Regions from separate parts of the Sporosarcina sp. 179-K 3D1 HS genome, predicted to be linked through region 3. Evidence: riboswitches for the same ligand, from Rfam matches in the RefSeq annotation. Region 3 holds a riboswitch; each other region holds the start of a gene.
The links. Region 3 has a riboswitch for thiamine pyrophosphate ahead of tenA (thiaminase II). Riboswitches for the same ligand answer to the same signal wherever they lie in the genome.

Region 1 (8,042 bases), on a different contig from region 3:
GCAAAAAGTTCCTGGCGTGAATATTTTCCGTTCAACTTGGTAGCAATCCTTCCATCGGACTGCTCGCTACAGCGTAGTCGCGCTCCGGCATCCGGCCGGCTTCGAATCCTAACCTTCCGGCCTCGATTGCCAGCTTCATCGCTTCGGCCATCTTGATCGGATTTTGAGCGGCTGACACAGCTGTATTTAACAAAACGCCATCCGCCCCTAACTCCATCGCGAAGGCCGCGTCTTTCGGCGAGCCAATTCCCGCATCGACAATGACCGGTACCGTCGCTTGTTCGATAATGAAAGACAGATTCAGCGGGTTCAGAATGCCGCGGCCTGAACCGATCGGAGCGCCGCCCGGCATGATGGCGTGCACACCCATTTCACCAAGTCTTCTTGCCAGGACGACATCGTCGGAAGTGTAGGGCAATACGATAAAGCCTTCCTCCAACAGCATTTCGGTCGCTCGCAGCGTTTCAACCGGATCAGGCAATAGCGAATGGTCGCAGCCGATGATTTCGACCTTCACCATGTCACAGAGGCCTGAAGCTTTTGCGAGCTTAGCAATGCGCACCGCTTCTTCCGCTGTTTTGGCTCCAGCCGTATTGGGCAGGAGAGTATACTTTGACAAATCCAGCTGTTCCAAGAAGTTCGGTTGCGAAGGTTCAAATATATTCATCCGCCGAACTGCAAAGGTCAGGATTTCTGCTTCCGAAACACGCACCGCTTCCTTTTGGATTTCAAAAGAAGGATATTTTCCTGTCCCGAGCAATAAGCGGGACGAGAAGGTTTTATTTCCGATCTGCAACATGTTTAACCGCCTCCTACAAAGTGGATGATTTCAATCTGATCCCGGTCTTGAATCGGGTGATCATAAGCCTCTTTATTCAAAATCTGTCTATTCAATTCCACAATCAAAATACGGTTGTCGAGTCCTAAATGGTGCAGCAACTGCTGGACATCCCCCACCTCTTTTGGAATCGAACGTTCCATTCCGTTTACTTCGATATTCTTCAACTCACAACGCCTCCTCATTTCATTCAAGCTCCCGCCGGTATTCCCGGACAGCTTGCAATGGATGATCACTATCAAAAATAGAAGACATGATCGCGACACCGGCGACTCCCGACCGGGCCAATTCTGGGAGATGGCTAGGCTGGATCCCGCCAATCGCATAGACCGGAATGGACAAAGCGGTGACGATTTCTTTCAATTCCGCTGTGCCGCGAGCCGGAAGCCCCTCCTTCGAACGGGTGTCATATAAATGACCGTAAAGGACCCAATCCACCCCCTCCTGACTGGCCACGATCGCTTCTTTGGTCGAGTGGACCGATTTGCCGAAGGAAATTTGGGGGAACCGGCTTTTCAACAAGGGAGAGGGGATGCCGTGCCCCGGTATTTGGACTCGTTCGATCCCGCAGACAAGAGCTATATCCATCCGTCCGTGGACAATCAATTTCCTCCGGTCAAATCCGGAATTGTCCATGTGTTCGATCAGCTGAACCAATTCTTGAGCACTTTTGGATTTCTCCCGTAAAATGACGGCATCGACGGAATGTTGGATTGCTAGAAGAACGTCCGCCAGTTCGTGAACAGGAAGCCGGTCATTGGTGACGGCAATCAGTTTCAAACCTCCACCTCCCTCCATACAAAAAAGACCACTTCCCTGGAAGGGTAAGTGGTCTGGAGGTCATCCGCTATGTACAAAGATGCGCCGAAAATAAGCCACTTCCCTCCGCAGGTCCAAACCTGTTCAGGTAATAAGGGTATCGGAGTTGTACTCGTCTCTCAGTCCTTTTCAAGGATTCCCCTAATGGTCAAAATATGTATTCAATTTTGTTGACGCTTTTACCATAGCATGGATTTCATTGGAAGGGAAGGGGGGTCTCAGGAAGTTTAACGGTGGAAAGTTAGGCTATACTAACAGAAGATAGTAAGAAGTCGGTTGGAAAAAGAGGATTATAGATTACATATGCCGAAATAAAAAGACTGGCAGAGAAAATAAAAAAACCCACTTATGTGGATTTCAATCAAAAATATAAAACGCCCTCGGCAGGAATCGAACCCACATTTCAAGAACCGGAATCTTGCGTGCTATCCGTTGCACCACGAGGGCAATGTAAAACGCTACACTCTGTAGCAGACAAATTTCATTATACAATTGATGAGTCAGGAATGCAATACTTTTTTTGTTTTTCCTTTGATTCAGCCGGGTTTTGCTGAGAGCGTTATATTTGACCTTTATTGACCATAATAGGTATGATAAAGGTACAGTTGAAACGGCATCCTGTTTCAGCAGGCCGATCACTTATCCACTTTGAAGGAGGAAATGGAATGAATCTAATACCTACAGTAATTGAGCAGACGAACCGGGGAGAACGTGCCTACGACATTTATTCCCGCTTATTAAAAGACCGGATCATCATGTTGGGAAGCGCCATTGACGATAATGTGGCGAACTCCATTGTCGCACAGCTTCTATTCTTGGAAGCGGAAGATCCGGAAAAAGACGTCTCCATCTATATTAACAGCCCAGGCGGAAGTATTACAGCAGGGATGGCCATCTACGATACGATGCAATTCATCAAGCCGGACATTCAGACGATTTGTATCGGTATGGCAGCGTCCATGGGATCCTTCCTTCTGACAGCCGGGACAAAAGGAAAGCGCTATGCTTTGCCGAATGCGGAAGTCATGATTCACCAACCACTCGGTGGTGCACAAGGGCAGGCGACTGAAATCGAAATCGCTGCGAAACGCATTTTGTTCCTACGCGAGAAATTGAACACGATCCTTTCCGAGCGTACAGGCCAGCCGGTCGAAGTGATTGCGCGCGACACGGACCGCGACAATTTCATGACAGCGGAACGTGCCAAAGAATACGGATTAATCGATCATATCATCACACGCAGCGATATGAAACTTAAAGAAAACGAAAAATGATGCAGCTAGAAGCCGATCTCGATGATGAGATCGGTTTTTTTATTGAATAGTAAAAAAAATGAAACCTATACATAGGTGAAACAGTATATATGGTGTAGAGAAGTTTTAAAGCATCGGATTAGCGGTAAATTATTATCATACAGTAACGAGGAGTGGTGAAATGAGGAGATTATTGGGACCATTATTGACCATAGTTGTCATTTTGGTGGTGCTGGGCATCGTGTTTGTGCCTAGTTATAATAAATTCGTCAACTTGGAAGAAGATGTGGATCAAGCGAATGCGCAGGTCGATAACCAGTTGCAGAGGCGGCTCGATTTGATTCCGAACCTAGTGAATACGGTCAAAGGGTACGCGAGTCATGAAAAAGAGGTACTCACTGAAATTGCGGAAGCCCGTTCCCGGCTGGCTGGTGCCCGGACTCCGGAAGAAGAGGTGGCGGCAGATAACGAGTTATCGGGCGCGTTAAGCCGACTGCTCGTCGTGGTGGAGAATTATCCGGATCTGAAGGCAGATAGGCAGTTTACACAGTTGATGGATGAGCTGGCGGGGACAGAGAACCGGATCGGCGTCGCGCGAATGGATTATAACAACGTCGTCGCAACGTACAATCGGCAAGTGAAACGCTTCCCTGGAAAATTGGTAGCTTCGATTTTCGGGTTTGATGAAAAAGAGTATTACCCAGCGGACGCAGGTGCGAAAGACGCCCCAGAAGTCGATTTCGGGGATGACAAAAAGTGATCGATCGGGCCCTTCGCCTGTTCCTTGCGGCATGTCTGCTCTGTATAACCGTGTTTCCCGGGATGGCGTCCGCAGCGAATGTCCCGGTGATCCAAGACGGTGCGGATATCTTATCGCCGCAACAGGAAGCGGAACTTGAGCAATATGGAATCCGGTTATACGATGCGACCTCGGCCGAACTGGCCGTCCTGACACTTCCGAGCATCGGGGACGAACCGGTTGCGGAATATGCAGTAAAGAAGTTGCGGGAGTTCCAATTAGGGGATAAAAAACTGAATAACGGAGCGTTACTGGTCGTCACGACACAAAAGAATTCAGCAGGTGATCGACACTTCCAATTGTCAGTCGGCTATGGGCTCGAAGGGGCTTTGCCGGATGGGAAAGTCACGCGGATCATGGATGAAGTGGCCGTCCCTTTTCTGGAAGAGGAGCAGCCCGACCAGGCGATCATCAATGCATACAAAGCTTATTATAATGAAATTGCGGCTGAATACGGACTGGACGGCGCTTCCTTGCCGGTCAATACCGTGTATGGTGAATACGACTCGTCAGAGGGAGGATTCCCGTTGTTCACGATTATTATCGTCTTGATCATCGTCTTTAGCTTGATGCGTGGAAGTGGCGGCGGTGGCTCCGGCGGTTCCCGCGGACGACGAGGCGGGGGCGGTCCTGTCTTCTTCCCAGGCTCCTTTGGTGGTGGAAGTGGAGGCGGTGGCTTCTTCGGCGGAGGCGGTTCCGGTGGAGGAGGCGGATTTGGTGGTTTCGGCGGAGGCGGTTCCGGCGGTGGCGGAGGTGGCGGCCGAAGCTGGTAAGTTCAAAGGATGGCATGCATGCGTGCCATTCTTTTTTTGATTATACTAAGAGAAACGATATGGACGAGGTGTACCCTGATGCATTTGACATTTTACACGAGAGAAGGCTGTCCGCTTTGCGAGGAGGCGAAGCGGATGCTGCAATTGGCGGAAGATGACTTCCCTTTTACGTGGACGGAAGTCGATATTGAACAGGACGATGTTATTCATGAAAAGTATATGCTCATGATCCCGGTAATTGAGATCGACGGGGACGTCGCCCTGTACGGCTCTATCGGTTATATGGATATTGTGGAGTTGTTTGAATGAACGGCTTGGTTTCTCGCAACCGCCCATAACTTCGCGCCAGCGCTCATACTTTCATTCAACCGCTGATAAGTTCTCGCCCGCGCTGATAAGTTCGCGTAACCGCTGATAAGTTCTCGCCAACGCTCATAAATTCGCGCCATCGCTGATAAGTTCTCTCCAGCGCTGATAAGTTCACGCCCGCGCTCATACTTTCGTTCAACCGCTGAGAAGTTCTCGCCAGCGCTGATAAGTTTGCGTTAGCGCTCATAAATTCACGCCCGCGCTGATAAGTTTGCGTTAGCGCTCATAAATTCACGCCCGCGCTGATAAGTTCTCTCCAGCGCTCATATTTTCATTCAACCGCTGATAAGTTCACGCCCGCGCTGATAAGTTCGCGTAACCGCTGATAAGTTCTCGCCAACGCTGATAAGTTCGCACCATCGCCCATAACTTCACGCCCGCGTTCATACTTTCACATAACCGCTCATTACCAACAACCCTACATCATTTCCCAGTAGACTAAATCGCCCGACCATACATATGTATCCGCAACAACGGGTAGATATAAAAGAAAGGACGTAGGAGGGAATGACATGCCAATAAAAGTGGCAATAAACGGATTTGGGCGGATCGGCCGCCTCGTGTTGCGGGAAATTATGAAGAACCAAGATAACATCGAGCTCGTCGCCGTGAATGATTTGACGGATGCCGCGATGCTCGCACATTTATTAAAATATGACTCCGTCCATGGGGTATTCGAGGCGGATGTAGAATCCAGTGAAGATACATTGACTGTCAATGGCACCAAGATCCGGGTGTTCGCTGAACGAGATCCGTCCCGATTGCCGTGGAAAGAACTTGGAATCGACATTGTCGTCGAATCCACTGGAGTTTTCCGCGATCGGGAAGGGCTGACCAAACACTTGGAAGCTGGAGCAAAAAAGGTCATTTTGTCAGCACCCGCCAAAGGGGATATCACAACTCTCGTCATGGGGGTGAATGACGAGACATACAATCCTGACAAAGATGATATCGTCTCCAATGCCTCCTGTACGACTAACTGTCTTGCTCCTGTCGCGAAAGTGCTCCACGAACAGTTCGGTATCCGCCGGGGTTTCATGACGACGGTCCATTCCTATACGAATGACCAGCGGATCTTGGACTTGCCCCATTCCGACTATCGCCGTGCACGGGCAGCCGCTGAATCGATCATCCCGACGACTACAGGTGCCGCAGCTTCTGTGGCCAAGGTGCTCCCGGACTTAAAAGGGAAGTTGGATGGCATGGCCGTTCGGGTGCCGACGCCGAATGTCTCGCTTGTCGACTTTGTCGTGGAATTGGACAAGGTAGTGACAGTAGAGGAAGTCAACACCGCTCTACGGAAAGCCGCCGAAAGTGAAATGAAAGGCATCCTGTCATACTCGGATTTGCCTTTAGTTTCCAAGGACTACAATGGCAATACGTCTTCCTCGACGGTAGACGGTCTATCAACAATGGTCATGCAGGAAAACCTCGTTAAAGTCATCTGTTGGTATGACAATGAGGCCGCCTATGCTGCCCGATGTGTTGATTTGGCACGGTTGATCGCAAGCAAAGGGGTTTGAAAACTTCTTCTGTTAGATAAACATAGCCATTCTAACGGGAATTGCTTATAATGAGTAGATGGGTAAGAGGAGCGGGGATACCCCGGTCCTTCTTTTTAATTAATCTTGGAGGTGGGCATTTTTCATGGAGTCTAAAAAGACGATGAAAGATATGCAGCTGGAAGGGCAACGTGTATTTTGCCGTGTCGATTTCAATGTACCAATGGAGAACGGGGAAGTAACGGACGATACCCGGATCCGGGCTGCAATCCCGACGATTGAATACATGGTGGAAAATGGGGCAAAAGTGATTTTAGCCAGTCACTTAGGCCGTCCGAAAGGAAAAGTGGTCGAAGAGATGCGACTCGCGCCAGCGGGACATAAACTTGCGGAGCTTCTAGGGAAACCGGTGAAGATCCTCAAAGAATCCGTCGGAACGGCAGTGGAAGAAGAAGTGGCTTCCATGGCGAACGGCGATATTGTCCTGCTTGAAAATGTACGGTTCAATGAAGGGGAAGAGAAAAATGACCCTGAACTGGCGAAGGAGTTCGCAAAGCTCGCGGATGTATTCGTCAATGACGCATTCGGAACTGCTCACCGTGCGCATGCCTCCACGGCAGGAATTGCAAATTACATACCAGGCGTCCTCGGATTCTTGCTTGAAACAGAACTGGACGTTCTTGGAAAAGCTTTATCGCATCCGGAACGCCCATTCACTGCGATCGTAGGCGGTGCAAAAGTAAAAGATAAGATCGGTGTCATTGATAATCTACTTGATATTGCAGACAACCTTCTCATCGGAGGCGGTCTTTCCTATACATTTACAAAAGCACAAGGATATGAGACAGGTAATTCGCTTGTAGAAGAAGATAAAATCGAATTGGCCAAGTCCTTCATTGAAAAAGCGAAGGAAAAGGACGTCAACCTGTATCTACCGATTGATGCAGTCGTCGCCGATTCGTTTTCGGAAGAAGCGGAGACACAAACGGTTTCCATCGATGCCATTCCGGAAGGCTGGATGGGGCTGGATATCGGACCGGAAACGGCGAAGTTGTATGCGGACGTCATCCGGAATTCGAAGTTCGTCATTTGGAACGGACCGATGGGTGTCTTTGAGATGGAACCATTTGCAGGCGGTACGAAAGAAGTGGCTTTGGCGACAGCTGAAACCGAGGCGTATACGATTATCGGGGGCGGGGATTCAGCAGCGGCTGTCGAAAAATTCAACGTGGCCGACAAGATGGATCACGTATCCACAGGCGGTGGAGCATCATTGGAATTCATGGAAGGCAAAGAGCTCCCTGGAGTTGTGGCATTGCAGGATCAATGAGTGGAGGTACTGATTTGCGAAAACGAATCATTGCAGGAAACTGGAAGATGTATAAGACGAGTGAAGAAGCGAAAAGCTTTGTTCGGGAAGTGATCGGCAAGCTGACGGGTTCCGATAAGGTCGAACCGGTCGTTTGTCCGCCATCCCTGTATCTGGAAGAGTTGGTTCGATTGACCGCGACTTCTTCATTGTCCATTGGCGCACAGACGATGCACGAGGAGAAAGAGGGGGCATTCACCGGTGAAGTGAGCCCGGCCATGTTGGCGAATGTTGGGGTACGCTATGTCATTCTCGGACATTCGGAGCGCCGCCAGTATTTCAATGAAACCGATAGCGCCGTGAACCGGAAAGTCCAAGCA
Region 2 (8,042 bases), on a different contig from region 3:
TCTCCTCACCTCCCCAATTAAAGGGTCACGGGAAATCATTTCTCAGATGAACCATTATTTGATTTATACGACGTTGATCGCCTTGGCGGTTGCCCTTATCGTCAGTTGGATTTTGTCAACGTTCCATGTGAAACGTGTCGAACGATTGCGGCAAGGAGCGTCTCGCGTCGCCCAAGGGGATTATTCTGTTCGGGTTCCTTCATCAAACTTTGACGAAATCGGGGAATTATCGGGGGATTTTAATCGTATGGTGGAGAAGTTGGAGGTCTCTCAAGCTGAAATCGAAAATCTTGAAAACCGGCGTCGCCAATTTATGGCGGATGTTTCCCATGAGCTGAGGACCCCACTTACGACGATTCGCGGCATCATCGAAGGACTTCGCAATGACATGATCTCCGAATCGGAAAAAGAGAAGGGCTTGCATCTCGCCAGCAACGAAACGATGCGACTTATCCGGTTGGTGAATGAAAACCTCGACTACGAAAAGATCCGGGCCAATCAAGTGAAACTCGATAAGCAACGCTTCCAGCTAGTTGAATTATTCGAGATTACGAAAGAACAGCTGAAAGGGCAGGCGCAGGCTAGGAGCAATCAAATTAAAATCGATGTCGATCCCACAGTCCATGTCCTGGCCGATTACGACAGGCTACTGCAAGTGTTGATCAACATCACAAAAAACAGTATCCAGTTTACGGAGAATGGGTTAATTCAATTACGGGGGTTCGACAGCGAAGGCAGTACAGTGATTGAAATAGAAGATACCGGAATCGGCATGGACCCGGAAGAGATTGAAAGAATTTGGAGCCGCTTCTACAAAGCGATTGTTTCCCGGACTACGAATCCTTACGGGGAATTCGGTCTCGGGCTTTCCATCGTCAAACAACTGGTCACGCTCCATGAGGGGACGATTGAAGTCGCCAGCGCGAAAGGGCGAGGGACTACTTTCACCATTGAAATACCGAAAGCATAAAGAGGAAAAGGCTGTCTCAAAGTCGCATTCCTGACTTTCGAGACAGCCTTTCATTCTGCTTGAATCAAGTAAACAATCCCTTCTTTCTTGATAACGTCAAACTGCACATGATCTTCCGCATGGAGGACAGTCGCATCACCTGAACTACCACTGCTCCCAAATGAGATGCCAAACCGATTGTTTTCAGGGTAACCATATACATAACAAACGACTTTTCCATCTTTCATAAAGACGACTTGGTTCATCCCTTCACTTACTGTCTCCTGTACCCGCATCCATTTGTAGCCGATGGTATCATAGACCACCTCTTTGGACACATACGGGTCAAATGAATAGACGGTATCCCATTCGAACGGGGTAAAGGTCGTTAAATCGATCCGCTTGTCCACCAAATGCTCCGTTGTCAATTTCGTTTGAAGCCGCTTCATATTCACTTCCCACGGCCCCTCTTTCATCAGGACCAAGATGACGACAGCCACTAGAGCAAAGAACAGCAAACCTGCAAGTCCCTTCTGGTTCATCTTCGATCTGCCCCCTTCTTATCAGAAAGACGCTGCGAAATGACTAAAAGTTCTCTTTCAGTTTTGACAGATGGAATCGATATGGTAACGGATAGTGGCAATCACGTGCTCACTTGTCAAGCGCTCCGGTTCAAAGAAAGCATGAATGGCAATTCCATCAATGAGGGAATAGAGCCTTTCAATCTCCAACTCAAAATCGAGTCCTTCCTTTAGCACGCCACTGGCCGCCAAATGACCCAATAATTTCCTGACCCCTTCCAAAATCATATCTTCCGGAATAGCCAATGTATCTTTTCGATGTTGGATATGCGCCATGAACGAAAACCACACTTCCATTTCGGCACGTGTCTCGGCAGTCACCGGGACGATTTCCAACAGAACCGCAATCACCATCTCTTTCGGCGGCAAATTCTTTGTCACGACCGTTTCAATCCGCGCAGTCGCCCGCTCTTGCACGAGAGTCATCGCATAGACTAGCAAATCATCCTGGTTCGAAAAATAATGACGAAGCGCTCCGAGCGAGAGCCCCGCCTCTTCCGCAATATTCCGCACCGTTGCCCCTTCCATCCCTTTATCCAAAATGACCCGCCACATCGCCTTAGCGATCTGCTCACGTCTTTTCTCGTGATCGACAATTTTCGGCATACTTCTATTTTAACAAATTAATATTCCTATGCAATTAATAATACACTTGTATTAAATAAAAACCCACAGTATAATAACTTTAAACAATACGGATGTATTAAAAAGAGGTGTGCTAAATGAGTCTTATTGCGTGGACGATCGTGGCATGTGAAATCGGCTTCTGGGTCGTCATCCTGCTCGGCCTGCTGATACGATATGTTTTTAATCGAAAAAAGATTGGCCTATTCTTTTTGGCTCTAACACCTGTGATTGACCTAATTCTGTTGGCTATCACGGCAATGGACTTATCCAATGGGGCAGCCGCCACTCAAATCCATGCACTGGCCGCTATTTATCTTGGTGTCTCAATTGCTTTCGGAAAAAGTATGATTCGCTGGGCCGACGAACGTTTCCTCTATTACGTAAAGAAACAGGGCAATAAACCGAAACGAAAAACCGGATGGGAACATGCCCGCCACTCCTTGAAAGGATCCTTCCAGCATCTTGCTGCCTTCTTGATTGGCGCTGCCCTTCTATTGCTGATGATTTTCCTCATCGGGAACCCTTACAAAACGAGCGCACTTTCCGGAACGCTGAAAACATGGCTATTCGTCTTGGGCGTCGATTTCGCGATTTCCATTTCCTACTTCATCTGGCCACGAGCGGAGAAAGTGCGGAAAGGCTTGAGTGAATGAAATGGGGAAATGCCCGTGGGGAATCGGGACGATGCGAGGGCATTATAAGCGGTTTTCTGAAATTATGGGCGTAGGGGATGAGTTATGAGCGATTCCTTGAAGATATGAGCACGTGAGAAGAAATATGGGAAGTTCTCCGAAGTTATGGGCGCGCCAGAAGAATTATGAGCAGTCCTCCAAAGTTATAAGCGCGCAGAAGGAAGTATGAGCGGTTCCCCGAGATTATGAGCGCGCCGAAAGGTTTACGCCAAAAAAACCGGCCACAGGCCGGTTTTTCTCATGCTTCCAGATGTTTCAAGGCTTCTGCCACTTTTACTGTGCGTTTCGCTTGGTGCTTGACAGCAGCTTCCACGTCTTCAATCATTTTGCCGTCTTGGCTCACCGTGACGCTCGTGCCGTATGGATTGCCGCCTGCACCGAATGTAACGGCATCCGTGTATCCCGGCGCCGCGACGATCGCTCCCCAATGGTACATGGTCGTGTACAAAGAAAGGATGGTCGCTTCTTGGCCGCCATGTGGGTTTTGCGCGGACGACATAGCGCTCACGGCTTTATTGGCAAGCTTTCCTTGCGCCCAACTACCGCCTGTCGTATCCAGGAAGTTCTTCATTTGCCCTGGCATATTGCCGAATCGCGTCGGCACGCTAAAAATGATGGCGTCTGCCCATTCCAAGTCCGCCGGCGTCACATCCGGCACGTCTTTCGTCGCATCCACATGCGCCCGCCATGCCTCATTTGAATCGATGGCCGCTTGAGGTGCCGTCTCTGGAGCTTTCAACACCTTAACCTCCGAACCGGCTTCCTTCGCTGCCTCCGCTGCCCACTGGGCGAGCTGGTAATTCGTTCCCGTTGAGCTGTAATATACGATTGCTGTTTTAACCATATCCATCTTCTCCTTTCAGATTTCCAAATTAGCTTGTCTATGGTGTCTTCACTTTATTCACCAGTCATCGTCTTTCCATACCATTCCGCCGCAGCTTCCACTTCCGAACGGGTTAGCGAATGGCCGTTCATTTCCCAATGGATCACTGTTTCTGCGCCCGCCCCATTCAATAAACCCGCCAATTCTTCCGCTTCCTCCGGAGGACACATCGGATCATTTTTCCCTGCGGCAATGAATGCCCGAACCCCGGCCAAATCCGGCAACTCCACCCCACGACGTGGAACCATCGGATGATGGAGTATCGCACCACTCAAACTATCTTGATAATGAAACAATAAACTCGCCGCGATATTGGCCCCATTCGAATACCCGATCGCCACTATATTGGATCGGTCAAATCCGTATTTTTCGGACGCTTCGTCCAGGAACCGGTGCAACTCCCCTGTCCGGAAAATCAAGTCCTCCTCGTCAAACACGCCTTCCGCCAAACGCCGAAAGAAACGGGGCATGCCATTCTCCGACACATTGCCTCGGACACTGAGCACCGACGCTTGCGGATCAACCCATTCAGCTAATGGCAATAAATCCCGTTCCGTCCCGCCTGTGCCGTGCAGCAGAAGCAAGATCGGCCTCGCGGGATTCGTTCCTTCTTTGAAAAGATGAATCATTCCTTCACCTCGTTATTTATCTTTAATTCAAGATAAATATAACAATGCCCATTTTGACTGTCAAAAAGTCTGTTTCACTGCAAGTTCGAAATGCGCCAATATTGCCAGGCGACAATCCGGGACATCCACGCCAACCCTTTGCTTTCTGCCAGATGGATGTCTTCCCACTTCCCGTCACCACGCGCTAAATACACTTCATGATGAGGTGCTTGGTCATGATAGCCCCAAATATCGAATAAGCCATCCCGCCGCATGACCGCTGTCACTTCATAATCGATTTGCGGAGCCGTAGTCAACGGATTGCCGCCCGCATGCTGGAGTAGAAAACCGGATTCCTCTTCACCGTGATCCAACCGTTTCAACGTGATGCCGTCGGGCGATGCAGCCGCCCGTTCCCGATAACGTTTCAAATAGTTATAGGCGACAGACTCCCCCACCTGCTTTGTAAAGGTCAATGGAGAACGGTCCAAGTCATAGGCGAGTCCGACGTCGACCCTTGTGCGGAACCCCTTTCCTTCCGGGTTGAAACCTCTCCCATCTCCTTTGAAATAGTGATTCGGAGAAAGGACATTCGGATTGGTCACCCATTTGTCTGCCAAGAAAGTCGTATACCGAAACTTCCAACGATCCACCTTGTTCCGGGGTTCCTTCTCTTGGATAGGCAGCAGCAATTGACTCGGAGGATCAATTTCCTTCGTTATCCAAAACTGTTCCACTTCGGCTTCCTCTTTTGTAGCAAACGGATTCAAGCTACCAAACACTTGAGATACGATGGATTTACTGACATTCAACTGTTCTTCGGACTGTGCCAATGGACGCTCCGCATGAATGGAGTAGGTGGAAGGTTCATCTAATGAGATATCCCGGTCGATATAACGATTCCTTCTTACCGTTTCTACATAAACTCCGTTGCGTAAAATATGATATTCTTCAATATCTTTTATCTTCTCCCATGACAATGCGATTTGCGTCTTGGCAACGATGGTTGTCATGACGATGGATTGAAGTGGATTCTCCTTATTCTTTTCCTCCGCGAACGCTGACGTTTGAAGGACGATGACATCGACCACTTCCCCGTTTTCCAGCCGTTCGATCGTGTACGTATAGAGTTTTGCATGGGTGAAATCCCCATCACTGAATTCGGCCACCGTCCCTTCGTACAGATGTGTCCCATCTTTATACACACGATACAGTCCGCCGACGTCATTCCATGTGAATGAAATCAGGTCCGCCTCGTGCAAGACTGTCTTAATCTCAAATAGTGGCTGCATAGATGCGAAGCCTCCTTTATCCTCCATGTTTGCTTGTTTTCAAAGAGACTAAACCTGGTCAGGCATCTTATTATGAATTCCCTCCTTGCCATCGCTTGAAACTATGTTATAGTGGGGGTGAAAACAAATTTCATGTATCGCCACTAGGGGAGTCCCGTAGAAGGACTGAGACGCGTATGGATATGCGGACCCTTGGAACCTGATCTGGTTGAAGCCAGCGGAGGGAAGTGGAGTGGTAGTTTTGATTATTCCATTTTTCAACACGCCCGCTTCCTGATCCGATCAGGAAGCGTTTTTTATTTCCAACAAAGGAGTGGATCCTCATGTCAAATTCAACAGAACCTCTTTTACAAAAATTACGGGAGGAGCAGCCTCTCGTTCACTGCATTACGAATATTGTCGTGGCCAACTTCCAGGCGAATGGCTTGCTTGCTTTGGGCGCTTCCCCTGTGATGGCGGACGCGGTCGAAGAGGCGGCAGAAATTGCGTCAATCTCCTCTTGTACCGTCCTTAATATCGGTACGTTGAAGGCGGTGACGGTCGAGGCGATGATCCTTGCAGGCAAGAGTGCCAATGAGCACGGAAAGCCGGTCATCTTGGACCCGGTCGGAGCTGGAGCGACTGCGTTCCGCAAGGATTCCGTACTGCGTATTTTGAAAGAAGTCGATGTCACGCTCATCCGTTGCAATGCCGGAGAAATTGCAGCCATCGCAGGGGCTGATTGGCAATCCAAAGGCGTGGATTCCGGAGAGGGTGAAGCTGACGTTGTGAAATTGGCAAAACAAGTCGCCGCCACTCACCATTGCCTCGTTGCAGTATCCGGGGAGGTCGATATTGTCACGGACGGACAGGACGTCTTGTCCATTACAGGAGGACACCCACTCATGACGCGCGTAACTGGTGTCGGTTGCCTATTAAGCTCGGTCGTAGGTGCTTTCTTAGCAGTGGCTAATGAAAAGCGGTTGGAGGCGGCCGCCACCGCATTGACTTTTTATAAACAAGTCGGGGAACAAGCGGCAGCGACGGCTACCGGCCCGGGGGATTTTGCAGTTTATTTCCTAAATGGCTTATCTTCACTAGAAAATACAATTGAGAATTTCATTCCACAAGGAGGTGTCTCATCATGACAGCAGTAGCGTTAACGATTGCAGGTTCGGATAGCGGAGGCGGTGCCGGCATCCAAGCCGACCTGAAGACATTCCAGGAATTGGATGTATTCGGCACATCCGCACTGACCGCCCTCACGGCGCAGAACACGCTCGGTGTGCATGGCGTCTATCCGATTGAAGTCGGTGGTGTCATTGCTCAGGTGAAAGCGGTCTTGGACGACTTTACCGTCGGTGCGGTGAAAACGGGCATGCTCTTTTCGGCTGACATCATTACAGCAGTCGCACAGGCATTGCAGATGTATGGACCACCTGCATTGGTCATCGACCCCGTCATGATCGCAAAGGGAGGCGCCTCCCTCTTGCAGCAGGAAGCTGTGCTAGCGTTGAAGGAAGAGCTCCTCCCGATTGCCACGGTGATCACGCCGAACATACCGGAAGCGGAAGTGCTGACAGGGATCGCCATCGAAACGGACGCCGACGTATTGAAAGCTGCGGAGAAACTGTTGGAGCTCGGGGCCCATTCGGTCGTCATGAAAGGCGGCCATCGCCACAATGAAGAATTTGCAGAAGACCTGTTCCTCTCCGCGGACGGCGAGCGGTTCACTCTCCGCTCAGAACGGATTAATACGAAAGACACCCACGGAACCGGCTGCACATTTTCAGCTGCCATCACAGCCCGGATGGCAAGCGGAAAGCCAGCTGGGGAAGCTGTGATTGATGCGAAACATTTCATCCAAGCAGCCATCCGCGATGGATTGAAGCTAGGCGCCGGACATGGACCGACCAATCATTGGGCCTACCGCCGCCTAGGAGAAAGTGCAGGAAAGGGTGTTGTTTTTGTCGATTAAAGAGCAGTTGAAGTTGTATTTCATTATGGGATCAAATAATACCGGGGATGCCAAGCCACTCGACGTATTAGAAGCGGCTCTCCGTGGAGGCGTCACCTGTTTTCAATTGCGGGAAAAAGGGGAAGGCGCATTGACTGGGGAAGAAAAGCGGGAATTTGCATTAGCCTGCCAACAGCTTTGTAAGCAATACAACGTCCCGTTCATCGTCAATGATGACGTTGAATTGGCGATGGCTATCGATGCGGACGGCGTCCATGTCGGACAAGACGATGAGGAAGCGGGACGGGTGCGGGAACAGCTCGGCCCCCATAAAATCTTGGGCGTTTCCACCCACACGTTGGATGAGGTGGAAAAAGCGATTGCCGCCGGAGCCGATTACGTCGGCATGGGTCCCGTTTATGCAACGATCTCGAAAGCGGATGCCAAGCCGGTCGCGGGGACGGAATTGATTCG
Region 3 (8,042 bases):
CACGACCTGACATAACCACAAATCTCCTTAACGTTGCACACCGAGGTGCCTCTGGTTTCGCACCGGAGAATACGCAGGCTTCCTTCCGAAAAGGCATTGAAATGGGGGCTGACTTCCTGGAGTTTGACGTTCATCTATCCAAAGACGGCGAACCTGTGATCATCCATGATGAGCGGGTAGACCGTACAACGAACGGCAAAGGATTCGTTAAAGATTTAACACTTGCAGAATTGAAAGAATTGGATGTCGGAGGTTCATTCGACCCCAATTTTACTGGCGAAACAATTATGACCCTCGCCGAGTTGCTGGAGGAATTTTATGGAGAAGTCGGACTGCTAATCGAGATCAAAAAACCTGAACTGTATCCAGGCATCGAAGAAAAAGTTGTTGAGGCATTAACTGTCTATCAAGATGTAAGCGGTATCATTATCCAATCTTTTGACATTGATTCTATGCGGAAAGTGCATTCGCTTCTACCCGAAGTTCAAGTGGCCATCCTCATGAATCCCTCACCTTTTCTACCATCCTCCAAAACGCTTAAAGAGTTGACCTCTTTCGCTAGTTACATCAATTTTAATGTATCCTACGTGAATAAAAGAGTGGTTGATCAAGTTCATAAGCATGATGGAAAAGTACTCGTATGGTCAAAAAAGGATACCCAGCTATTTGCCAAGGCAAAGCGATTCGGCGTGGACGGCGTCATTTCCGACTTCTCGAAATTGCCGATGGACGAACCCGCTTTCCTGGCAACGAAATAAGTCACTCCTGTTTAAAGAACCATCGGCTGTCCGGACGGTCGCGCGGCGTAATATTCATAATGAAATAGCCGATGATCAACACCAAGATCACTAGCGAATAGAGCAGTGTATTCACGGGGTGTCCGTGATCCACAATGATCAAACGGACCATCGCTGTTATGCCGATATACAGGAAATATCGCAAAGGAAAATGATAGTCTTCCTTGAAATACTTGACGATCATAGTAATGAATTCGAAATAGAGAAAGAATATGAGAATATGTGCCAAGAATAATTTATAGTCATTGCTTTCTTGTGCCATCATTATTTCAATGAAGATAAAGAGTTCTTTCCCTAACAAGATCGATAGGACAATCGCTAATAACACAAGGGAAACATTCAGCATACCTTGAAGTGCCTTCGGAAAATGGGTTAAGAAGGTGATGGAAAACTTTTTAAACTTCATGCGCACTCCCCTGGCCGTTCTTCACTGGACGGCCTTTTTCTATGATATTAATAATCAAGTAGCTTTACATTGTCCATGTAACCATTCAGCTGAATAATTTCAATCCCACGGCGCCGCTTATGATCAACAATAAGAAAATCAGCCGTTTCCAATTCCCTGGTTCTTTAAAAATGAGGATTCCCATTAATACTGTCCCAGCGGCCCCTAATCCGGTCCATACCGCATACGCGGTTCCCATGGGGATTTCCCGCATGGCGAGCCAGAGGAACAGAAAGCCGAAGCCGAATGTGACGACAATCCAGAGAAGTCGTAACATCGATCTTTTTTGGTTGAATAGATTGATAGCCAGGACACCAAAAATCTCTCCGAAACTGGCAATCACCAAATAGAGCCAAGCCATTAGCTGCCACCCCCAGCCGTCGCTTCCGGTTCATCTATAGGAGGATCTGCCATTTTTAAACCGACGACCCCTAATATGATCAACCCAACACATCCAGCTTGGACCCAAGAAAAAGCAGATTGGAAGACGACAACATCGATGATGAAAATCGCGGCGGCTCCAGATCCTGTAAACACCGCATACACCGTGCCGGAAGGCAATTTCTCACAAGCTTTGATGATGAAATAAAAACTGAACACAATCGCAATGATTGTCAAGCTCCAATCCAATAAAGAATCGGAATAGCGAAGACCAATTACCCAAAACAACTCAATAATCGCGGCAAATAATACATACAGCCAAGCCAAATGCGGATTGCTCCTTTCCCACCTCTTTTTCAAATGGTAGTACGTGCTAAGTAATTCCATCATAACGCATCCGATTTTGCCTGTCCAAAATTGATTCCTAGAAAAAAGAGCAGGAAATTGTCCTGCCCGCGGTATGTTATATTCGCTGAATCACTTTCTGTCCCTTCATGAAGACCGCTTTGATTTGCCTGGGATCCGTGATGTCCAAACCTGGGATTCCTTCCGCCACCAGAAAATTGGCGTCCATTCCAGGTGCCAACTTCCCGAACCGATCCCCTTTTCCGAGTATTTCAGCCGGATGAGAGGTGAGTAAAGCGAGAATTTCATTTTCATCCATTTGGCGGAATTGTAAAAGGACCATCGCCGGATGCGCAATTCGCATCAATTCTTCCGGTCCGCGGGGGGTTTGGTTGTTATATGGAAGCCACGGAACCCCTGGGTAAGGCGGAAGATAAGCATCTGTCGAAATGGAAACACGCATCCCTTTCTCTATAAATCGCATGATTTCATGCGGAGAATTAGGTGGCAAATGAGTGCCTCCGAGAGGGGTGGCCACAATGCGAACTTTTTGTTTGACCGCTTGCTCGAGCAGCTCCTCCGTGATGCCGTGCGCATGATGAAGGACATCTATACCTGCCCGAAGCGCTTTGCGAATGCCCTCCTCCCCTGCCACATGGGCACCGATCCGCTTGCCGACTTTATGGTAAATGGAGGTAATCAACTTTAATTCTTCCAACGTATAAATGATTTCTCCTGCTCGCGGGACCACTTCTTGTATAAAGTTGGCGGGCGTCGCATTGATGAAGATATTCTCACCGGGAAAATCGCTTTCAGTTGCGATTCTCTGGATTAATTGCGGATCGATCAGATCGCTTTTGCGGATGGCATTCGTTTGAGTGATTGCGCTATAGTGGGCCAGCTCCGGGAAACCTATGGAAATGCTTGTCGTGGCAAATGAAATATCCATTGGAATATCCGACACGGCATTCCGGTAGTCTGCCACTGAGAAATCACAGAGCGGGTGGCCGCAAATCTGCTCGCCAAGCGCAGTGATTCCTGAACGTAATGCCTTGAACAGGATGGCCCTTCCAGCATGGAAATGGGTTTCCGGTGTAACCGGATACAACATCGTCGGTGCGAATTCAAGCAAATGGGTATGACAATCGACCAAGGAAGGTGTAATGACACACTCTCCGTAGTCCAGTATTCGGTCGGTCGGAAATTGTTCTGTCAGCTTCACGGCAGGTCCGATTTCTGTGATTTTTCCATCTTTGATGCGCATGGCTCCGTCCTTCACCGTTCCGATAGGGGTGACGGTCACGAACTTTTTCCCTTTGACGAGGTAGGTTTGATTCATCCCTCTAACCCAGCAGGAATGGCGTCAGGAAAGTGGCTAAAATCCAAGCCGTCGCTAGGCGGATCACCATTCCGACAATCGCCGCCATCAACGCTTCCCTTTCATTCAAACTTGAAATTTCAGCCCAAGTGACCGGCACTTGGCCGAAAATGACGGATAATGGCAAGCCGGAATTGGCGAGGACGAACGATCCGACAATCAGTTTTGGATCCACCGTGGCAGCCAAATCTGCGAGTTGTGCGACTGCCAGGGTCGGTGCGGCTAAAATGGATACGATGCCTGTCGCGGGTTCGATGTTCATGAACGTCAGCGCCGATGTCAAAGCCGCTTCGATCGTACCCCAGAGGCCGAAGAATTTAAATGCGCCAATGAAGAAAAAGACCGCCGCTACCGCTGGGATGATGAGTAAGAAAAGCAGTTCTGCCCCCTCTTTTGCAGAAGCGAATATGGTATGAAGAAATCGGGTTTTGGGAGTGAAACGCGGAAGTTCTTGGAGTTCCACTTTTTTTGTATCTCGATAGATTGTTTTGGATAAGAGGATTGGGACGATTATAATTGGTAGAAAAATGGAGAGGACGATGAGCGGAAATGCTTGGATGCCGAATACAGATAGGGCAATGAGGCCTAACACCAAGGTCGCGAACGATTGTGGCGATTGAACCATCGTCGCAATGGCGATTTTCTGCTCCGCCTTCGTCGCTTTGGCTTTGACGAGAATCGGGCCGGCAATTTTTCCGGCTGCGTTAATGTCACCGAGAATGTTGTAAACACTTGGCACGATGACAGAGGGATTGATACGGAACCATTTCATGACCGGAACAAACAGACGGATCAACCCGTCCGTAAAACCGAGACGCTCCAACAACCGCCCAAAAATGACACTGATGATGATGGCGATCCCCACTTCACTCGTCAGGAAAATATCGACGACAATCGGTTTCACTTCACCGATGACCGTATTGAAAAATGTTGACAGGGAATCCGGAACGGCGAGCAAGATAACTAACGAGGCAAAAACCAATAAAATTCCGATCACTTCAAACAGATGCCATTTCGCCCGGGCTGATTTCGGCTTCCGCGGAGACGCTTGTTCTTTTTCCATGACTAACCTCCTTGCTTTGCTTTAGTTTATGTGCGTTTTCATTATTTGGTGTTTGAGGTAAGGGTGGTGAGGGGGCATTTTCGGGCTCAAGGGAGAAGCTGTTGTGGCGCGGGGTAACTCTCATGGCAATCAGGCGAACTGTAAGGGCTATTCCCGAAACTGTCAGGGCGCAGGGAAACTCTCGTGGCAATTGATCCAACTGTAGTAGGAGTATTTGGTAATCAAGTAAATAAATGCCCAAAAACAGCTCCACAGAGAATCGTCTCATTAGGAGCTGTTCGTTCTACACCATTTTCAATAATGCCTCTTCCCCGCTCATCCCTTTGCGTATCCCAAGCCGTTCCGCTTCGATCGTGACCGATTCAAGCGGCGCTTTCAACAATTGTTCGATTGTTTTAACCCCCACCGCACGGCCCGCAATGATTTGGCGATCGATCAGCAGGGTGTTGAGCAGTTCCACGTCGAGTGCGCCGCACATAATATAGCCCACGTCGTTTGAAACTGTCAGCAACGTGGTTTTCGGTAGACGGACCGTCGTGGCGGTGAACGCGTGGCCGTCCAGGAATATCGGTGTCAATGAAACCATTTCCTCTGCCTCCTCCCCTCCTATGTATATGAACCGGCACCTGGTTGCGTGACGGAGATTCCCTTTGATACCCCAAGGATTTCCATAGGCGCAGTTGACCTTCCAATCCATCTATGTTTATAATGGGGCAATCCAACTTCATAAGATTCACCGCTAGGGGTGCTCGCACAGAGCTGAGAGAGGCATTGGCCTTAACCCTTATAACTTGAACCGGATCATGCCGGCGTAAGGAAGAGGTGTTGAGCAGTTACATTCTGCCGGTCTGTGTCCGGTTGTGCTTTCGAATGTCTTTCATCCACTTCTTCTTCAAGAGGTGGATTTTTATTTTGGGCAAATAGAAAGGGGATATCAGACATGAAGTTCACAGACCGTTTGCACGAGAAGACGTTGCCGATATGGAGGCAGAATCACGCACATCCGTTTGTCCGAGGAATCGGAGACGGCACGTTGGATCCGGATAAGTTCCGTTTTTATATGGTGCAGGACTATTTATATTTGATAGATTATGCGAAAGTGTTTGCGATCGGGGCAGTGAAGGCGACTGATTTACAGACGATGGGACGATTCGCTTCTTTACTGGATGGGACCCTGAATACGGAGATGGAACTGCATAGAAGTTATGCCAAACGATTCGGCATTTCCGAGGAAGAGCTGGAGTCGGCACAGCCTTCGCCAATCGTGCTCGCGTACACCCATTACATGCTGCATGTCTGCCAGAACGGCACCGTGGCGGAAGTCGTCGCGGCACTGCTGCCATGCGCTTGGAGCTATTGGGAGATCGGGAAAGAGCTAAGCGCCATTCCGGGGGCAGCGGATCATCCGTTGTACGGAGATTGGATCCGCATGTACGCTTCCGAAGAATTCGGTGAACTGGCGTCTTGGTGCATCGAACTGATGGATCAGTATGCGGAAGGCAAACCGGAGCATGAGTTGCAAAGGCTGGAGGAAATTTTCTTGAACACGACTCGTTTTGAATACATGTTCTGGGACATGGCGAATTCGAAACAGATGTGGCCAGGAGCCGAAAACCACCATGCTCAAGTTTGATGGTGTGTCATACAGTTATGATGGTCAGACCAACATCCTGGATCGCTTGAGCTTTCAAGTATATCCAGAGGAATTCATCTCGATTGTCGGGGCGAGCGGTTCAGGGAAAAGCACGCTATTCCGACTCGCGACAGGGCTGGCATCTCCATCAGCGGGCCGGATCGTTTTCAATGGAAAAATAGACGAGCCGCTTCTCGGAAATGTCGGCTATATGCCGCAACAAGATTTGTTGTTGCCATGGCGTACCATTATTGAAAATGCTTGCCTTCCGCTTGAAGTGAAGGGAATGAAAAAACGGGCCGCCCGGGAACGGGTTGTGCCTTTATTGGATCAGTTCGGCCTTGGGGGAACGGGTGAAAAATATCCCGCAGAATTATCAGGCGGCATGAAGCAGCGGGTCGCCTTTTTGCGAGCCGTTCTCTCCGGAAGTCCGCTACTATTACTAGATGAGCCGTTTTCCGCCCTCGATGCGATTACTCGCCTGTCGATGCAGGAATGGCTGCTCCGGCAATGGGACCTTCAGAAATCGACGATCCTTTTCATCACCCATGACGTGGAAGAAGCACTCTTCCTGTCAGATAGGATTTTCGTCGTGCAAAACTCACCTGTCACTTCATTGGAAGAAATGGTAGTGCCGCTTCCGAGACCCCGGACGCGAAAAGATTTGCATGCACCCGCCATCTTGGCGCTGAAGGAGCAATTGCTGGAAACACTGAAATCCGAGGTGAGGATATGAGAAACCCCTCTTCTGTTGCCATCGTTGCCATCCTACTCGGTGTTTGGGAAGCCGGCGCCCGATTATTGAATAAAACCTTCATCCTGCCCTCGCCTGTGCAAATCGTCATCCGGCTGTGGGAGTTGAAGGAGGTGCTGCTCCTCAAGCATTTGCCTGTCACGTTTACGGTCATTGTCATTGGGTTGTGCTTATCCATCGGTATGGGAACAGCCGTAGCGGTTTGGATGCATGCCAAGCCGGCTGTGCGAAAAGCGGTCTATCCACTGCTCATCGCTTCGCAGATGATTCCGGTCATTGCCCTTGCCCCCATTTTCGTTCTGTGGTTTGGCTATACAATTTGGAGTAAAGTGGCCGTCACAGTCCTCATTACGTTTTTTCCGATTACGGTGAACACTTTCGACGGCTTATCGGCGGGTCAAAAAGATGCCCGGGAATTACTACGGACAATGGGCGCCACCCCGCGCGATATTTTTTGGAAGTATTCCGTGCCGGCTGCGCTGCCCCATTTCTTTTCGGGATTGAAGATTGCGGTGACGATGAGTGTCATCGGTGCTGCCATCGGGGAATGGCTCGGAGCACAAGCGGGACTCGGTTATTTCAGCAGGCGCATGATGACGCAATTTGACGGAGCGGCTGTGTTTGCGCCGATTCTCGTGTTGACTGGAATTGGCATCCTTTTATTTTTATGTGTTGCATTGATTGAAAAACGATTGTTCAAGTGGAGGTCTCAAAATTGAAGAAACTAGTGGTTTTACTGGCGAGTGCCGTGCTGCTGCTTATAGTAAGTGCATGCAGCCAAACGGAAGAAGAACAAAATCAAAAGGTGAGCATCATGCTGGATTGGTATCCGAACGCGGTGCACAGCTTTTTATATGTAGCGCAAGAAAAAGGCTATTTCGAAGAGGAAGGAATTGAAGTGGATATTCAATTCCCAGCAAATCCATCAGATCCGATCAACTTGGCGGCAGCCAGCAAAGTGACGCTCGGTATTACCTACCAGCCGGATGTGCTCATTGCGAAGACGGAACAAGGAATCGGAATCAAATCTGTGGGCACGCTTGTCCGTTCCCCTTTGAATCATGTGGCATTTTTACAGAGCAGCGGCATTGCCAGTCCAAAGGATTTAGAAGGCAAAACGGTCGGTTTTACGGGAATTCCATTGAATGAAGCAATGCTAGAGACGATGATGGAAACCGATGGCGCCGACTACAGTAAAGTGGAAATGGTGGATGTCGGGTTTGAGCTCACTTCCTCTTTAGTTTCC

Region 1: linked by a shared signal. The riboswitch ahead of AB1K83_RS17785 (thiamine phosphate synthase) and the one ahead of tenA (thiaminase II) in region 3 are both predicted to bind thiamine pyrophosphate.
Region 2: linked by a shared signal. The riboswitch ahead of thiM (hydroxyethylthiazole kinase) and the one ahead of tenA (thiaminase II) in region 3 are both predicted to bind thiamine pyrophosphate.

What each region holds. Positions count from the first base shown of each region.
Region 1 is NZ_JBFEGI010000021.1:15,284-23,325, reverse strand. It holds gene AB1K83_RS17800 (ThiF family adenylyltransferase) at 1-35, opposite strand, end outside; gene AB1K83_RS17795 (thiazole synthase) at 32-799, opposite strand; gene thiS (sulfur carrier protein ThiS) at 802-1,005, opposite strand; gene AB1K83_RS17785 (thiamine phosphate synthase) at 1,025-1,618, opposite strand; TPP riboswitch at 1,702-1,810, opposite strand; tRNA gene AB1K83_RS17780 (tRNA-Arg) at 2,033-2,104, opposite strand; gene clpP (ATP-dependent Clp endopeptidase proteolytic subunit ClpP) at 2,323-2,931, shown strand; gene AB1K83_RS17770 (LemA family protein) at 3,092-3,670, shown strand; gene AB1K83_RS17765 (TPM domain-containing protein) at 3,667-4,482, shown strand; gene AB1K83_RS17760 (glutaredoxin family protein) at 4,561-4,791, shown strand; gene gap (type I glyceraldehyde-3-phosphate dehydrogenase) at 5,364-6,374, shown strand; gene AB1K83_RS17750 (phosphoglycerate kinase) at 6,499-7,683, shown strand; gene tpiA (triose-phosphate isomerase) at 7,698-8,042, shown strand, end outside.
Region 2 is NZ_JBFEGI010000007.1:4,584-12,625, reverse strand. It holds gene AB1K83_RS10470 (sensor histidine kinase) at 1-970, shown strand, start outside; gene AB1K83_RS10465 (hypothetical protein) at 1,021-1,491, opposite strand; gene AB1K83_RS10460 (TetR/AcrR family transcriptional regulator) at 1,549-2,136, opposite strand; gene AB1K83_RS10455 (hypothetical protein) at 2,253-2,810, shown strand; gene wrbA (NAD(P)H:quinone oxidoreductase) at 3,088-3,699, opposite strand; gene AB1K83_RS10445 (alpha/beta hydrolase) at 3,747-4,361, opposite strand; gene AB1K83_RS10440 (DUF3238 domain-containing protein) at 4,436-5,632, opposite strand; TPP riboswitch at 5,768-5,875, shown strand; gene thiM (hydroxyethylthiazole kinase) at 5,956-6,759, shown strand; gene thiD (bifunctional hydroxymethylpyrimidine kinase/phosphomethylpyrimidine kinase) at 6,756-7,589, shown strand; gene thiE (thiamine phosphate synthase) at 7,579-8,042, shown strand, end outside.
Region 3 is NZ_JBFEGI010000001.1:68,126-76,167, forward strand. It holds gene AB1K83_RS00325 (glycerophosphodiester phosphodiesterase) at 1-758, shown strand, start outside; gene psiE (phosphate-starvation-inducible protein PsiE) at 760-1,203, opposite strand; gene AB1K83_RS00335 (DMT family transporter) at 1,289-1,603, opposite strand; gene AB1K83_RS00340 (DMT family transporter) at 1,603-1,950, opposite strand; gene AB1K83_RS00345 (amidohydrolase family protein) at 2,087-3,307, opposite strand; gene AB1K83_RS00350 (hypothetical protein) at 3,312-4,409, opposite strand; gene AB1K83_RS00355 (YunC family protein) at 4,693-4,995, opposite strand; TPP riboswitch at 5,141-5,244, shown strand; gene tenA (thiaminase II) at 5,350-6,042, shown strand; gene AB1K83_RS00365 (ABC transporter ATP-binding protein) at 6,029-6,778, shown strand; gene AB1K83_RS00370 (ABC transporter permease) at 6,775-7,515, shown strand; gene AB1K83_RS00375 (ABC transporter substrate-binding protein) at 7,512-8,042, shown strand, end outside.